3 regions of the Enterobacter sp. JBIWA008 genome follow, and region 1 is predicted to be linked to each of the others. Evidence: predicted binding sites of a transcription regulator. Region 1 holds the regulator's gene; each other region holds the start of a gene.

Region 1 (5,442 bases):
AATCCGATAAGATGGCGGCGTTTAATGATTTACTGGGTAAACTGGCTATCGCACCTGAAAACGTGGCCTACGTCGGGGACGATCTGATTGACTGGCACGTGATGGCTCAAGTCGGGCTAAGCATTGCCGTTGCCGATGCGCATCCGCTGCTGATCCCGCGCGCTGACTACGTTACCCATATCAACGGGGGCCGTGGTGCCGTACGTGAAGTCTGCGATCTGCTTCTGCTGGCGCAGGGCATGCTAGATGAGGCCAAAGGGCAATCGATATGAGTAAAACCAGACGCTGGATTATCATTTTGCTGTCGCTTGTCGCACTGGTCTTGATTGGCGTGAACCTTGCCGATCGCGACGATACGCAAACGGAAGTGGTCAACAATAACGATCCAACCTATAAAAGCGATCACAGCGAGACTGTGGTCTACAGCCCGGAAGGTGCGCTGAACTATCGCCTGATTGCTCAGCATGTTGAATATTTTTCAGATGATGGTATTTCGTGGTTTACCCAGCCTGTCATGACCACATTTGATAAGGATAAAGTGCCGACGTGGTCAATTAAGTCAGATCGGGCAAAACTGACAAATGACCGTATGCTTTATCTGTATGGCCATGTTGAAGTCAACGCCCTGACCGCTGACTCGCAACTGCGAAAAATTACGACGGATAATGCCCAGATTAACCTGGTAACCCAGGACGTGACCTCGCAGGATCTGGTCACACTGTATGGCACAACATTTAATTCCAGCGGTTTGAGAATGCGCGGGAACTTACGCAGCAAGAACGCCGAGCTGATTGAAAAGGTTAGAACCTCCTATGAAATTCAAAACAAACAAACTCAGCCTTAAAGTAATTATCGCCAGCGCGATGCTGGCGACCAGTCTCCCCGCGCTTGCTGTAACGGGCGATACCGACCAACCGATCCATATCGAGTCCGATACCCAGTCTCTCGATATGCAGGGCAACGTCGTCACCTTCACGGGTAACGTCGTCATGACCCAGGGCACCATCAAAATTAACGCCGACAAAGTGGTCGTGACCCGTCCGGGTGGCGAGCAGGGCAAAGAGATTATCGATGGCTATGGTAATCCGGCGACCTTCTATCAAATGCAGGACAACGGCAAGCCGGTGAAAGGCCGCGCCACGCACATGCATTATGAGCTGGCGAAGGACCTGGTCATCCTGACCGGAAACGCGTATCTGGAACAGTTGGATAGCAACATTACCGGCGACCAGATTACCTATCTGGTGAAAGAGCAAAAAATGCAGGCCTCCAGCGAGAAAGGCAAACGCGTCACGACCGTACTGGTTCCGTCGCAGCTGCAGGACAAAGGCAAAGGCCAGGCCCCGGCACAGAAGAAGAGTAACTAATTCGTTATGGCAACATTAACTGCAAAGAATCTCGCTAAGGCCTATAAGGGCCGCCGTGTCGTAGAAGATGTCAGTCTGACCGTCAACTCCGGCGAAATTGTAGGGCTGCTTGGCCCTAACGGTGCGGGTAAAACCACCACCTTCTACATGGTCGTTGGCATTGTGCCGCGCGATGCCGGCAACATTATCATTGATGATGAAGATATTAGCCTTCTGCCTCTGCACGCGCGCGCGCGTCGCGGGATCGGCTATCTGCCGCAGGAAGCCTCCATTTTCCGTCGTCTCAGCGTTTACGACAACCTGATGGCGGTCCTGCAAATTCGTAACGATCTGACCAGCGAACAGCGTCAGGATCGTGCCAACGAGCTGATGGAAGAGTTCCACATTGAGCATCTGCGCGACAGCCTTGGTCAGGCACTCTCCGGGGGTGAACGCCGTCGCGTTGAGATTGCGCGTGCGCTGGCCGCAAACCCGAAATTTATCCTTCTGGATGAACCGTTTGCTGGCGTTGACCCGATCTCGGTTATCGACATTAAACGTATCATTGAGCACCTGCGTGACAGCGGTCTTGGCGTACTGATCACCGACCATAACGTCCGTGAAACGCTGGCCGTATGTGAACGCGCGTATATTGTGAGCCAGGGCAATCTGATCGCCCACGGTACGCCGCAGCAGATCCTCGAAGACGATCATGTTAAGCGCGTCTATCTTGGGGAAGACTTCCGACTCTGATAGGGTAGAGGTAACGTAACGCCGAACCGGAGAAAAATGCTCTGAACATGAAGCAAGGTTTGCAATTAAGGCTCAGCCAACAACTGGCGATGACGCCGCAGCTACAGCAGGCAATTCGCCTGTTGCAACTGTCCACGTTAGAACTTCAGCAGGAGCTCCAGCAGGCGCTGGACAGCAACCCCCTGCTGGAACAAACCGATCTTCATGACGAGGTAGATACCCAGCAATCTCAGGATACAGAAGCGCTCGACACCGCGGATGCACTCGAACAAAAAGAGATGCCCGACGAGCTACCGCTGGATGCAAGCTGGGATGAAATTTACACCGCCGGAACCCCTTCCGGTACGCGTGCAGACTACCAGGATGATGAGCTACCGGTCTATCAGGGCGAAACCACCCAGTCGCTGCAGGATTACCTGATGTGGCAGGTGGAGCTGACTCCCTTCTCCGATACCGACCGCGCGATTGCCACGTCAATTGTCGATGCCGTTGACGACACCGGCTATTTGACCGTCACGCTGGACGATATTCTGGAAAGCATGGGCGACGACGAGATTGAGCTTGAGGAAGTTGAAGCCGTACTGAAGCGCATCCAGCGTTTCGATCCGATAGGCGTGGCCGCAAAAGATCTGCGTGACTGCCTGCTGATCCAGCTTTCTCAATTCAGCAAAGAGACGCCATGGCTCGACGAGGCGCGCTTAATCATCAGCGATCATCTGGATCTGTTGGCCAACCACGATTTCCGCTCCCTGATGCGCGTCACGCGCCTGAAAGAAGAGGTGCTGAAAGAAGCGGTGAATCTGATCCAGTCGCTCGATCCGCGCCCGGGACAGTCGATCCAGACCAGCGAGCCCGAATACGTCATTCCGGACGTACTGGTCAGAAAACATAATGACCGCTGGGTCGTTGAACTGAACTCAGACAGCATCCCTCGCCTGCAAATCAATCAGCAGTATGCCTCCATGTGCACCAGCGCGCGTAACGACTCCGACAATCAATATATTCGTAGCAATCTTCAGGAAGCGCGATGGCTGATCAAAAGTCTGGAGAGCCGAAATGATACGCTGCTACGCGTCAGCCGCTGTATTGTCGAACAGCAGCAGGCTTTCTTTGAGCAGGGCGAAGAGTATATGAAACCGATGGTGCTGGCGGATATCGCCCAGGCCGTCGAAATGCATGAATCAACCATTTCCCGTGTCACCACGCAGAAGTATCTGCACAGTCCACGCGGTATTTTTGAGCTTAAGTATTTTTTCTCCAGCCATGTGAATACCGAGGGCGGCGGTGAAGCGTCGTCAACGGCCATTCGTGCCCTGGTGAAGAAGTTGATCGCCGCGGAGAACCCCGCGAAGCCACTAAGCGACAGTAAGTTAACCACCATGCTGTCCGATCAGGGTATTATGGTGGCACGACGTACTGTTGCGAAGTATCGAGAGTCTTTATCCATTCCGCCGTCCAACCAGCGTAAACAGCTGGTCTGACACAACCGATAAGGAAGACACTATGCAGCTCAACATCACTGGACAAAACGTCGAAATTACTGAGGCTTTACGCGACTTCGTGAACGCGAAGTTTGCAAAACTCGAGCAGTATTTCGAAAGGATCAATCAGGTCTATATTGTGTTGAAAGTGGAGAAAGTGACTCATATCTCGGATGCCACCCTGCATGTTAACGGGGGTGAACTGCATGCCAGTGCGGAAGGGCAAGACATGTACGCGGCTATCGACGGCTTAATTGATAAGCTTGCACGACAGCTCAATAAACATAAAGATAAACTGAAACAACACTAATTGTCCGGGCAGTTAACGGGTGCAGGAAGGCCTGTTGTGAAACACAACAGGCCATTTGTACAGTTAGCGCTTAGGTGAAATTATGATGAACAACGATTCCGCTCTTCAACTGAGCAATGTCCTTAACCAGGAATGTACCCGCAGTGCGGTTCACTGCCAGAGCAAAAAACGTGCGCTGGAGATCATCAGTGAACTGGCTGCAAAACAGCTGGGTCTGCCGCCGCAGGTGGTGTTCGAAGCGATTCTGACCCGTGAAAAAATGGGCAGTACCGGTATCGGCAACGGCATCGCGATCCCGCACGGCAAACTGGAAGAGGATACCCTGCGTGCCGTGGGTGTGTTTGTGCAGCTTGAAACACCCATCGCTTTTGATGCCATTGATAACCAGCCCGTCGATCTCCTCTTCGCGCTGCTGGTACCTGCCGATCAGACGAAAACCCATCTGCATACGCTGTCGCTGGTCGCAAAACGTCTGGCCGATAAAACTATTTGCCGTCGACTGCGCTCGGCCCAAAGTGATGAAGAGCTCTATCAAATTATCACTGAAGCAGAAGGCAATCAGGATGATGCATAACCAGGAGATGGCCTTCACATCTGTTGTCCTGAGGAGAAACGGAACATGGTGCTGATGATTGTCAGTGGCCGTTCAGGGTCGGGGAAATCCGTTGCTCTGCGCGCGCTGGAAGACATGGGTTTTTATTGCGTCGATAACCTGCCGGTCGTGTTATTGCCTGACCTGGCCCGCACGCTTGCAGAGAGACAAACCTCTGCCGCCGTCAGTATCGACGTCCGTAACATGCCGGAATCGCCAGAGATCTTCGAACAGGCCATGAGCAACCTGCCTGACGCGTTCTCGCCTCAGCTGCTGTTCCTCGATGCAGACCGTAATACCCTGATCCGCCGCTACAGCGATACCCGTCGTTTGCACCCGCTTTCCAGTAAGAACCTCTCTCTGGAGAGTGCTATCGATGAAGAGAGCGATCTGCTGGAGCCGCTGCGTTCTCGTGCCGACCTGATTGTCGATACCTCTGAGATGTCCGTTCACGAGCTGGCGGAAATGCTACGTACCCGGCTGTTGGGTAAACGCGAGCGCGAACTGACGATTGTGTTCGAATCCTTTGGCTTCAAGCACGGTATCCCGATTGATGCGGATTATGTTTTCGACGTGCGCTTCCTGCCGAACCCGCACTGGGATCCGAAACTGCGTCCAATGACCGGTCTGGATAAACCCGTCGCGGCCTTCCTCGACAGGCACACAGAAGTTCACAATTTTATCTACCAGACGCGAAGCTACCTTGAGCTATGGTTACCTATGCTGGAGACAAACAATCGTAGCTACCTGACGGTGGCGATTGGCTGTACCGGCGGTAAACATCGTTCGGTTTATATCGCCGAACAGCTGGCCGACTATTTCCGCTCGCGCGGGAAGAACGTTCAGTCCCGTCATCGCACGCTGGAAAAACGTAAAACATGACCGTAAAACAGACCGTTGAGATCACCAATAAGCTGGGTATGCATGCACGCCCGGCGATGAAACTGTTTGAGCTGATGC
Region 2 (5,442 bases), 1.6 Mb from region 1:
TCATTGAAGTCTCCTTATCAATGCACCAGCGGGATCGATCCCATCCGATGTCGTTTCAATCACATAACGCATTCAAGTGTGGCACAGATCACCGATTTATGCCTGAAAACGTGCCGATATTCAGATTATTCTACCCATCGGACCACTTTCATTTCTGCGTTATACTCTGCCTATCTTTCGCTACGGCGTTTATTGAGGACAACTATGAGTCAGGCACTGAACAATCTGCTGACATTACTGAATCTGGAAAAAATTGAGGAAGGACTCTTTCGCGGACAGAGCGAAGATCTCGGCTTACGCCAGGTCTTCGGGGGGCAAGTCGTCGGACAGGCACTGTACGCAGCAAAGGAGACTGTCCCGGCAGACCGTCTGGTGCATTCGTTCCACAGCTACTTCTTACGCCCTGGCGATAGCGCAAAACCGATTGTTTATGACGTTGAAGTCCTGCGAGACGGCAACAGTTTCAGCGCACGCCGCGTCGCGGCCATTCAGAACGGCAAGCCGATCTTTTACATGACCGCCTCTTTCCAGGCGCCGGAACCCGGCTACGAGCATCAAAAAGTGATGCCCCCGGCTCCGTCACCCGACTCTTTAAAATCAGAGACGGATATTGCCCGCGCGCTGGCGCATCTGCTTCCGCCGCAGGTCAAAGAGAAGTTTCTCTGCGATAAGCCGCTGGAGATCCGCCCGGTTGAGTTCCACAACCCCATGAAAGGCCATACCGCCGAGCCAAAACGCCAGGTCTGGATCCGTGCCAACGGGAGCGTGCCGGAAGATTTCCGCGTGCATCAGTATCTGCTGGGCTATGCGTCAGATTTCAACTTCCTGCCGGTGGCGCTGCAGCCGCACGGCGTTGGTTTCCTGGAAAAAGGGATGCAAGTCGCGACGATCGATCACTCCATGTGGTTCCACCGTCCATTCAACATGAATGAGTGGCTGCTTTACAGCGTGGAGAGTACGTCAGCGTCGAGTGCACGCGGGTTTGTGCGCGGGGAGTTTTATACTCAGGATGGCGTGCTGGTGGCTTCTACCGTACAGGAAGGGGTGATGCGTAATCGCGGGTGATTGTGTACGGCCTGATGCCCTCACCCTGCCCCTCTCCCACAGGGAGAGGGAATACACATTAAAAACGGCAACCTTTGGTTGCCGTTTTGCTGTTTATCAGGCGTTATACGCATTCTCGCCGTGGCTGTTGACGTCCAGACCTTCACGCTCCTGCTCTTCCGGTACGCGCAGGCCAACCGTCATATCCGCCAGCTTATAGCCAATGAAAGCGACAACGGCAGACCAGACAACGGTGATAGCAATACTTTCCAGCTGTACCAGCACCTGATGAACCATGGTGACGCCTTCTGCGTAGCCCACGCCACCGAGCGATTTCGCGGCAAAGATACCGGTCATGATACAACCAACGATGCCGCACACGCCGTGAACACCAAACACATCGCATGGGTCGTCAACGCGCAGCAGACGTTTCAGTGCGGTCACGCCCCACAGACCCGCCAGACCGGACACCAGGCCGACCAGCAGCGCACCGCCTACACCGACATAACCACATGCTGGCGTAATGCCAACCAGACCGGCAATGGCACCCGAACAGGCACCCAGCAGAGAAGGTTTACCGCGTACCGCCCACTCGCCAAACACCCAGGAGAGGATTGCCCCCGCCGTGGCCACAACGGTGTTCACGAAGGCCAGCGCGGCGATTTCGTTTGCTGCACTTGCCGAGCCGGCGTTGAAGCCAAACCAGCCAAAGTAGAGGATAGCCGTACCGGTAAACACCATCGGCAGGTTGTGCGGTTTGAACGCTTCTTTACCGAAGCCCACGCGTTTGCCAATCAGGTAGGCACCCACCAGACCCGCTACCGCGGCGTTGATGTGTACAACGGTACCGCCCGCAAAGTCCAGCGCACCATGCGTTGCCAGCAGACCGCCCCCCCAGACCATGTGCGCAATCGGCACATAGGAGAGCGTCAGCCAAACCACCACGAAGATCAGGACGGCAGAGAAACGAATACGCTCGGCGAGCGCGCCCACAATAAGCCCGACGGTAATACAGGCGAAGGAGCCCTGGAACGCAACGTGGATGTACTGATAGAAGCTGCCCATCAGCGCGGTCAGCTCAATATTTTTCAGCATCACCCAGTCGAAGTTACCAAAGAACGCGTTGCCCGTGCCGAACGCCAGCGAGTAACCGTAAACCACCCACAGCACGCAGACCAGTGCAAACGTCACGGCAACCTGCGTCAGCATGGAGAGAACGTTTTTGCCACGGATCAGGCCGCCGTAGAACAGCGCAATGCCCGGAATTGACATGAACAGCACCAGCGCGGTGCTGATCATCATAAAGGCGTTGTCGGCTTTGTCGACCACCGCAGGGGTAGCAGCCAGCGCCAGGCCCGGCAGCAGTGCCAGCGAACCCAGACCCGTTTTGAGTGTTGCTATCTTCATTTTCTCGATCCCTATCACTGTGTGCCAGGAGTTACTTACAGAGCCGCTTCGTCAGATTCGCCGGTACGAATGCGAATGACGCGCTGCAGTTCGGCAACGAAAATTTTGCCGTCGCCAATTTTGCCGGTATAGGCCGCTTTGCTAATGACATCAATGACTTCATCAAGCTGATCGTCAGCAATCGCGACATCAATTTTTACTTTTGGCAGGAAGTTAACGCTGTATTCCGCCCCGCGATAAAGCTCGGCATGACCCTTCTGACGACCAAAGCCTTTCACTTCGGTGACAGTCAGTCCCTGAATACCCATAGAAGACAACGCTTCACGCACGTCTTCGAGTTTGAATGGTTTGATTACAACCGTAACCAGCTTCATAGATCCCCTCCAGTCAGAATTCGGTAATGGCCGTAGCTTACGCAGAAGGTATTGCAAGGGGTGTGCCAGAAATGAAAACGAGGGGGAACAACGGTGCGATGAGCGTTACGCGGTTCTGTTCAACGCGTAGGTGAAAAAAAACGCACCATGCCGGTGCAGGGTGCGTTTCAGTTTTGCACCAACAGGAATGACCGTTAGCGCGTCGCCTCATTTTAGTGCATCAGGCGCTAAGCGACTCTTCATCACGCGCGCTAGCCGCCAGCTCTTCGCCCGCCAGCTGCAGCTGGTACATCTGCCAGTAGCGCCCTTTTGCTTCCAGCAGTTCACGGTGCGTACCGCGTTCAACGGCCTGTCCGCGATGTAGCACCAGAATGGTATCGGCATCGACTATAGTGGAAAGACGGTGGGCAATCACCACCAGCGTCGTATGGTCGCGGACCGCGGCCAGCGCCTGCTGGATGGCCTGCTCGGTGCCGGAGTCAATACTGGCCGTGGCTTCATCCAGAATCAGTATCTGCGGCGTTTCAATCAGGACGCGTGCCAGCGCCAGGAGCTGCTTTTGCCCGACGGAGAGATTGTTACCCTGCTCGCCCAGTTTGGTATTGATCCCATCGCTAAACCCGCGCGCCAGCTCTGCCAGCTGCACTTTTTCCAGCACGTCCCAGACCTGCTCCTGGGAGTAGTCTCGCCCCAGGGTCACGTTGGCGTAGAAGGTATCGGCCAGCACGACCGGATCCTGCTGCACCATCGCGACGCCTTTACGCAACACGGTGTGGCTGAGAGACGCGAGCGGGCGCCCGTCGAGGCGGATTTCGCCGTGCGTGACCGGGTAATAGCCCATCAACAGGCTGGCAAGCGTGCTCTTACCGCTGCCGGTATGCCCCACCAGCGCCACGAAACCGCGCGACGGAACGTCAAGCGTGATGTCCTGCAGCACCAGCCGGTCTTCGCGATAGGCAAACGAGACGTTATCAAAGGCGATAGTCCCGCTTTGCAGAGGTCGCTCGTCATTGCCGTAGGCCTGGCGCGGCCTGTCCATCAGCTCAAACACGCGCTCACCGGCGACAACCGCCTGCTGCAGCATCGATTGCTGGGTGGTAAGCTCGATCAGCGGCTCGTTAAGACGCCCGAGATAGCTGATAAAGGCGTACAGCACGCCCACTTCGATCGTACCGTTTGAGCTCAGCCCAAAGAGCATCAGCAGCCCGCAAAGCACCAGCGCCGAGAAAAGGCTCAGCAGCGGACGCAGCAGGAAACCATCAAGCCGCAGCGTCTGCATACGCGCCATGTAGTGCGAACGGCTGGCTTCACCCATGCGTTCGCCAAAGCGCGCCTGCTGGCGGAACTGCTGGATGACGCTCATGCCGTTGATCACTTCGTTGAAGCCATCGTTGATGTCGGCCAGATAAGCGCGCACCCGACGCACGATTGGCGTGCTGTAGCGCTGGTAAATGACCATGACAATCAGCACTGCCGGGAAGATGGTGATCGCCACCAGCGCCATGCGCCAGTCAAGGCTGAACATCGCCACCAGCATCGCGCCAATCAGCGCTGCGCTGCGCAATACGGTTGCCACCACGGTGACGTACAGATCGCGGATCACCTCGGTATCGTTGGTCACGCGCGAAATCACCTGCCCGACCGGCTGGGTATCAAACTCGCTGAGCGGCTGGCGAAGCGCCGCGTCCATCACATCCGTACGCAGCTGCTGAACGACGCCCACGGCTGCACGGTTAAACAGCAGCGACTGAGCATAGTGCAGCCCTGCCGCCGCCAGCTGCAGGCCAACGTAGGCCGCGCCTAAGCCCGCCACCAGCCCCAGCGGAAGGTAGCGTTTGGCGACCATGTTGTCGATGAAGTAGCTAATGAGCAGCGGACCGCTCACTTCAGCAATCGCCGCTATCCAGAGCAAAAGCACGGCCACGGAGAGCGGTTTACGCCACGGCGAGCCGTAGGCCAGCAGACGTTTGAGCGTCGGCCACATCGTTCCGAGCTTACGCATTGGCGGCCTCCTCATCCTGCTCCGGCGCATCGTCCAGTGCCGCCTCAAGCTGTTGATAGCGGTACATATCGCGATACCAGCCCGGCTGCTCGGCAAGCGCTTCATGCTGCCCGCGCTGGGCAATGTGCCCGTGTTGTAAGACCAGAATTTCGCTGGCTTCGGTGAGCGCCGACAAACGGTGGGCGCTGATAATCACCGTGCGGCCGTCGCCCCACTGTCGCAGGTTATGCAGGATCTGATGCTCGGTACGGCCGTCCACGGCGGAAAGCGCATCATCCAGAATCAGGATTTCAGCATTCAGCAGCAGGGCGCGGGCAATGGAGATACGCTGTTTTTGCCCCCCGGACAGCATGACGCCACGTTCCCCCACTTCCGTTTCGTACCCCTGCGGCAGACGCAAAATATCATCATGAACGCTTGCCAGACGCGCCACGTGTTCAATCTCGTCCTGCGTCGCCCCAGGGCGTCCAAGGGCAATGTTGTTCGCCACGGTGTCCGAAAATAAAAACGGCGTCTGGCTGACGACCGCCAGACGGCCACGCCACTCGTCCAGGAGCAGGTTCGTCAGGGGGATATCATGAAAACGAATATCGCCCTCGGTGACGTCAAAGTGGC
Region 3 (5,442 bases), 450 kb from region 1:
CGCGCACCAGATCCCGGGCGGCAATTTGCTGCGCATGCTGAAGCTGCTCCTGGCTCAGTCGACGCTGATTATCCATCGGCGCCATTTCCAGCAGGATCATCCCATCGGGAAGACGCTGCGCGGTAAGCGACAGAATGTGCGAGCGCCCGTCGATCACCAGCGTCACTTCGTTATCGGTAAACCCCTGGCCAGCCTGCAAACTTTCCTGCATCAGGCCAATATTCAGCGAAAAATAGCTCAGGAGTTCAGGAAGCGGGGTGCCGAACAGTTTACGTGCGCTTTGAGCGAGCAGCTGCTGCGCCGCCGGGTTGGCGTAATGAACGGCCAGCTCGTCATCGACCAGCAAAATGCTGTTAATCAAAGAATTGAGGATCTGCCCAGCATCGGGCAGCGTGCCAGTTGCCATTCAGCAGTCTCCTGGAGTCGTTTGCACTAATTTAGTGCAGTATAGCGTTTTCGGCGTAAAAAGCGCGTGAGATCAGGTTGTTGGTGGAGAAAAAAGCCCATCCGGAGATGGGCTAAAAGTTTCCACGGCAACTACCCCCGGCGCTTATCACGCCGGGTAAAACAACTTTAATTAAACGCTGTAGTACAGCTCGAACTCTACCGGGTGTGGCGTCATACGCACGCGGTCGTTCTCTTCCATACGCAGGGCGATGTAAGCATCGATAGCGTCGTCAGTGAATACGCCACCTGCAGTCAGGAACTCGCGGTCTGCGTCCAGCGCCTGCAGGGCTTCTTCCAGAGAACCAGCAACCTGTGGGATCTCTTTCGCTTCTTCTGGCGGCAGGTCGTACAGGTTTTTGTCCATCGCTTCGCCAGGGTGGATCTTGTTCTTGATACCGTCCAGACCGGCCATCAGCAGCGCTGCGAAGCACAGGTATGGGTTAGCCGCTGGGTCCGGGAAGCGCACTTCGATACGACGCGCTTTAGGAGAAGCCACCACCGGGATACGGATAGAAGCAGAACGGTTACGCGCAGAGTAGGCCAGCATCACTGGCGCTTCGTAGCCCGGGACCAGACGCTTGTAGGAGTTCGTGGTTGGGTTCGCCAGGGCGTTGATCGCTTTAGCGTGTTTGATTACACCGCCGATGTAATACAGCGCCTGCTCGGACAGACCGGCATATTTGTCGCCAGAGAACAGGTTAGTACCGTTCTTGGACAGAGACATGTGGCAGTGCATACCGGAACCGTTATCGCCAAACATTGGTTTTGGCATGAAGGTCGCGGTTTTACCGAAACGGTGCGCAACGTTGTGCACAACATATTTGTAGATCTGAATTTCGTCCGCTTTTTTGGTCATGGTGTTGAAGCGGGTTGCCACTTCGTTCTGACCAGCAGTCGCCACTTCGTGGTGGTGAGCTTCAACAACCAGGCCCATCTCTTCCATCACCAGACACATGGTGGAACGGATGTCCTGCGCAGAGTCGACCGGAGGAACCGGGAAGTAACCGCCTTTCACGCCAGGACGGTGACCTTTGTTACCACCTTCGTATTTGGTGGAGGAGTTCCATGCACCTTCGATGTCGTCGATAGCCACGTGGGAGCCAGAAATAGAGGCACCGAAACGGATGTCATCGAACAGGAAGAATTCTGGCTCTGGCCCGAACAGAACGGTGTCTGCGATGCCGGTAGAACGCAGGTACTCTTCAGCGCGTTTCGCGATAGAACGTGGGTCGCGGTCGTAGCCCTGCAGCGTGCCTGGCTCGAGGATGTCGCAACGGATGATCAGGGTTGGTTCTTCGAAGAACGGATCAATGACCGCAGTGGTCGCATCTGGCATCAGAACCATGTCGGATTCGTTAATGCCTTTCCAGCCACCAATGGAGGAGCCGTCAAACATTTTGCCTTCTTCAAAGAATTCGGCGTTCACCTGATGAGCAGGGATTGTGACGTGCTGTTCTTTACCTTTGGTATCGGTGAAGCGCAGATCAACAAACTTCACTTCATGTTCGTTCAGCATCGTCAAAACGTGTTCAGCGGACATACTTAACTCTCCAGATTGGTCATTGTCGTCGTGGTAACGAGGTCTTCAATTTCTGTTTGTACTGGCTGGTGCCATGTATTTTTTATAAAGCGAAATCTGTGCCAACTTTTAAAACACCCCAAAAAGGCGTTATCATGCGCACCATAGTGCAAAAGGGCTGCACCACGATGGATTTGTTGCACCAGTATAGTGCTTCAATGTGAACATTGAGCACCATATTGGTGCAATTTACGTTAAAGTGCCCTTTTACCGCTCCGTGAAAGCGATCACAAAGCATCTCTGCAATACTTGTTTGCGGGGGATGTTTGTGATCCTGTTTTGTAGTGCGATTAATCCGTGTACAATAACGCGCTATTTCTAAATGCCTGAGGCAAAGTTGTGATCGAAAATTTGCGTAACATCGCCATCATCGCGCACGTAGACCATGGTAAAACTACCCTGGTTGACAAGCTGCTGCAGCAATCCGGTACGTTTGATGCGCGTGCCGAAACCCAAGAACGCGTGATGGACTCCAACGATTTGGAGAAAGAGCGTGGGATTACCATCCTCGCTAAAAACACCGCGATTAAATGGAATGACTACCGTATCAACATCGTTGATACCCCAGGGCACGCCGACTTCGGTGGTGAAGTTGAACGTGTAATGTCCATGGTAGACTCCGTTCTGCTGGTCGTTGACGCAATGGATGGCCCAATGCCACAGACGCGCTTCGTGACCAAAAAAGCTTTTGCCCATGGTCTGAAGCCAATCGTTGTTATCAACAAAGTTGACCGCCCTGGCGCGCGTCCTGACTGGGTTGTTGACCAGGTCTTCGACCTGTTCGTTAACCTCGACGCGACCGACGAGCAGCTGGACTTCCCTATCGTTTACGCCTCTGCGCTGAACGGTATCGCTGGTCTGGACCACGAAGACATGGCTGAAGACATGACCCCGCTGTATCAGGCGATTGTTGACCGAGTTCCTGCGCCAAACGTCGATCTCGACGGCACCCTGCAGATGCAGATCTCTCAGCTCGACTACAACAACTACGTTGGCGTAATCGGCATTGGTCGTATCAAGCGCGGTAAAGTGAAGCCTAACCAGCAGGTTACTATCATCGATAGCGAAGGCAAAACCCGTAACGGTAAAGTCGGTAAAGTACTGACCCACCTGGGTCTTGAGCGTATCGAGAGTGACGTTGCGGAAGCGGGCGACATCATCGCTATCACCGGTCTGGGTGAACTGAACATCTCCGACACCATTTGCGATCCGCAGAACGTCGAAGCGCTGCCAGCTCTGTCCGTTGATGAACCAACCGTATCCATGTTCTTCAACGTCAACACCTCTCCGTTCTGTGGTAAAGAAGGTAAATTCGTTACCTCTCGTCAGATCCTTGACCGCCTGAACAAAGAGCTGGTACACAACGTTGCGCTGCGCGTTGAAGAAACCGAAGACGCTGATGCATTCCGCGTTTCGGGTCGTGGTGAGCTGCACCTGTCTGTTCTGATCGAAAACATGCGTCGTGAAGGTTTCGAAATGGCGGTTTCCCGTCCGAAAGTTATCTTCCGCGAAATCGACGGCCGTAAACAAGAGCCGTTCGAAAACGTCACGCTGGACGTTGAAGAGCAGCATCAGGGTTCTGTGATGCAGGCTCTGGGTGAGCGTAAAGGCGACCTGAAAAACATGAATCCAGATGGCAAAGGCCGCGTACGTCTCGACTACGTGATCCCAAGCCGTGGCTTGATCGGCTTCCGTTCAGAGTTCATGACCATGACCTCCGGTACCGGTCTGCTTTACTCCACCTTCAGCCACTACGACGACGTGCGTCCGGGCGAAGTGGGCCAGCGTAACAACGGCGTGCTGATCTCCAACGGTCAGGGTAAAGCGGTTGCGTTTGCGCTGTTCGGTCTGCAGGATCGCGGCAAGCTGTTCCTGGGTCACGGTGCTGAAGTTTACGAAGGCCAGATCATCGGTATTCACAGTCGTTCTAACGACCTGACCGTAAACTGCCTGACCGGTAAGAAACTGACCAACATGCGTGCGTCCGGTACTGACGAAGCAACGGTTCTGGTTCCACCGATCAAGATGACTCTGGAGCAGGCTCTGGAATTCATCGATGATGACGAACTGGTAGAAGTGACTCCACAGTCAATTCGTATCCGTAAACGTCACCTGACCGAGAACGATCGTAAGCGTGCTATGCGCGGTGCGAAAGAAGACTAATACGGTCAATCCGTAGGCCGGGTAAGCGTACGCGCCACCCGGCAGCTAAAAAGCCGCTGATTTCTCAGCGGCTTTTTTATTAGAACGAGTACCGTAACCCCAAGCGAATCCGGTACTGCTCGCGGTTGTAATAATTCCATCTGTCCAGCCACTGAAGCTCAAGGTACGGCAGCCAGTTTCTGTCGATCTTATAGCTAAACTTATTGGTAATTTCCCAGTGATGGTCTTTGCCATTTTTGCTGTGATAATCATTCACCCGCTGGAAAAAGTGCGGTTCAAACGTGTAGAAAAACGCATCCGTCACTTTGAAATTCCAGTAGTTGGCAAACTCGTGCGTGTCGTTTTTATCCATCTGCCCGTTATAGTCCGGCGTATCATAATTGTTATGGTTATAGCGATAGCGGAACGTCAGGTTGAACCAGTCGACGAATTTATAGTTGGTGTCCAGATAGACCGCGCCACCCGAACCGGCGCTGCTGTCGTTAATTAATCCACCGGGCCGGAAGGTGAGTTTGTCGGTGGGTTTAAAGAGCGGATACCACCCCTCAATTTCGTTATAGCTGTGCTTCAGCTCATCCCATTTCCCCACGTTATAGGCGTTGGTGAACATCAGCCCCGCGCCCATATCGAAGTTATATCCCGCACGCAGGATTACCTCGTGCATCTCAGAGGCAGTATTGTAGGCTTCACGGGTTTCGACATAGGCCCCGGCAAATACCGGGCAGGACACAGACGACACGATCAGTACAGTAATGATTTTTTTCATAATTTGTCCATGTATCAGGTACAGAAGGGCCTCCCTCCTGATAAGCAGGAAGGACATAGTGGCCGGATTTATTGTTATAAAGTGACTGCTGACGCTTTATTGTTGGTGGTTATCTCAGGGGTATTCGCTGATGTTTTTTTCCGTTTTCCTATCTCCTCGATAATAAAAGCGAAGCGCGCTTCGTTGAGTTTATAAAACAGCCCCATGGTCACGGCGGCCACGATCGCCAGACCGCACGGCCAGAGGAAAATAAGCTGGCGCAACCCCAGCAGCGTGCCTGCGCTCTGCACCGCATGGGGAACGTAACCAATCTGGGTCAGCATAATGCCGGGCAGGAAGCCAGCGAGGGCGGCGGATATTTTGCGCGAGAAGGTATACCCGGTGTACACCGATCCTTCGGCGCGGATGCCGGTTTTCCACTCGCCATAATCGACGGTATCCGGAACCAGCGCCCAGTTCAGGCTGTTCACAAACGCCGTGCCGAAGA

Evidence for each region. Region 1 encodes sigma-54, which starts transcription at its own class of promoters, with help from an activator protein. Its sites were predicted from a motif close to GTTGGCACANNTTTCGCTNT; they were not measured.
Region 2: a site for sigma-54 is predicted at 2,876-2,895, ahead of glnK (P-II family nitrogen regulator). Genes of this name have one in related genera too.
Region 3: a site for sigma-54 is predicted at 2,074-2,093, ahead of glnA (glutamate--ammonia ligase). Genes of this name have one in related genera too.

The regions. Positions count from the first base shown of each region.
Region 1 covers NZ_CP074149.1:4,295,738-4,301,179, forward strand. The annotation lists gene kdsC (3-deoxy-manno-octulosonate-8-phosphatase KdsC) at 1-272, shown strand, start outside; gene lptC (LPS export ABC transporter periplasmic protein LptC) at 269-844, shown strand; gene lptA (lipopolysaccharide ABC transporter substrate-binding protein LptA) at 813-1,367, shown strand; gene lptB (LPS export ABC transporter ATP-binding protein) at 1,374-2,099, shown strand; gene rpoN (RNA polymerase factor sigma-54) at 2,147-3,580, shown strand; gene hpf (ribosome hibernation promoting factor) at 3,603-3,890, shown strand; gene ptsN (PTS IIA-like nitrogen regulatory protein PtsN) at 3,973-4,464, shown strand; gene rapZ (RNase adapter RapZ) at 4,510-5,364, shown strand; gene npr (PTS phosphocarrier protein NPr) at 5,361-5,442, shown strand, end outside.
Region 2 covers NZ_CP074149.1:1,109,798-1,115,239, reverse strand. The annotation lists gene KGP24_RS05410 (YbaY family lipoprotein) at 1-4, opposite strand, end outside; gene tesB (acyl-CoA thioesterase II) at 205-1,065, shown strand; gene amtB (ammonium transporter AmtB) at 1,162-2,451, opposite strand; gene glnK (P-II family nitrogen regulator) at 2,487-2,825, opposite strand; gene KGP24_RS05390 (SmdB family multidrug efflux ABC transporter permease/ATP-binding protein) at 3,046-4,827, opposite strand; gene KGP24_RS05385 (SmdA family multidrug ABC transporter permease/ATP-binding protein) at 4,820-5,442, opposite strand, start outside.
Region 3 covers NZ_CP074149.1:4,750,498-4,755,939, reverse strand. The annotation lists gene glnL (nitrogen regulation protein NR(II)) at 1-406, opposite strand, end outside; gene glnA (glutamate--ammonia ligase) at 578-1,987, opposite strand; gene typA (ribosome-dependent GTPase TypA) at 2,366-4,189, shown strand; gene ompL (porin OmpL) at 4,269-4,955, opposite strand; gene KGP24_RS23030 (MFS transporter) at 5,030-5,442, opposite strand, start outside.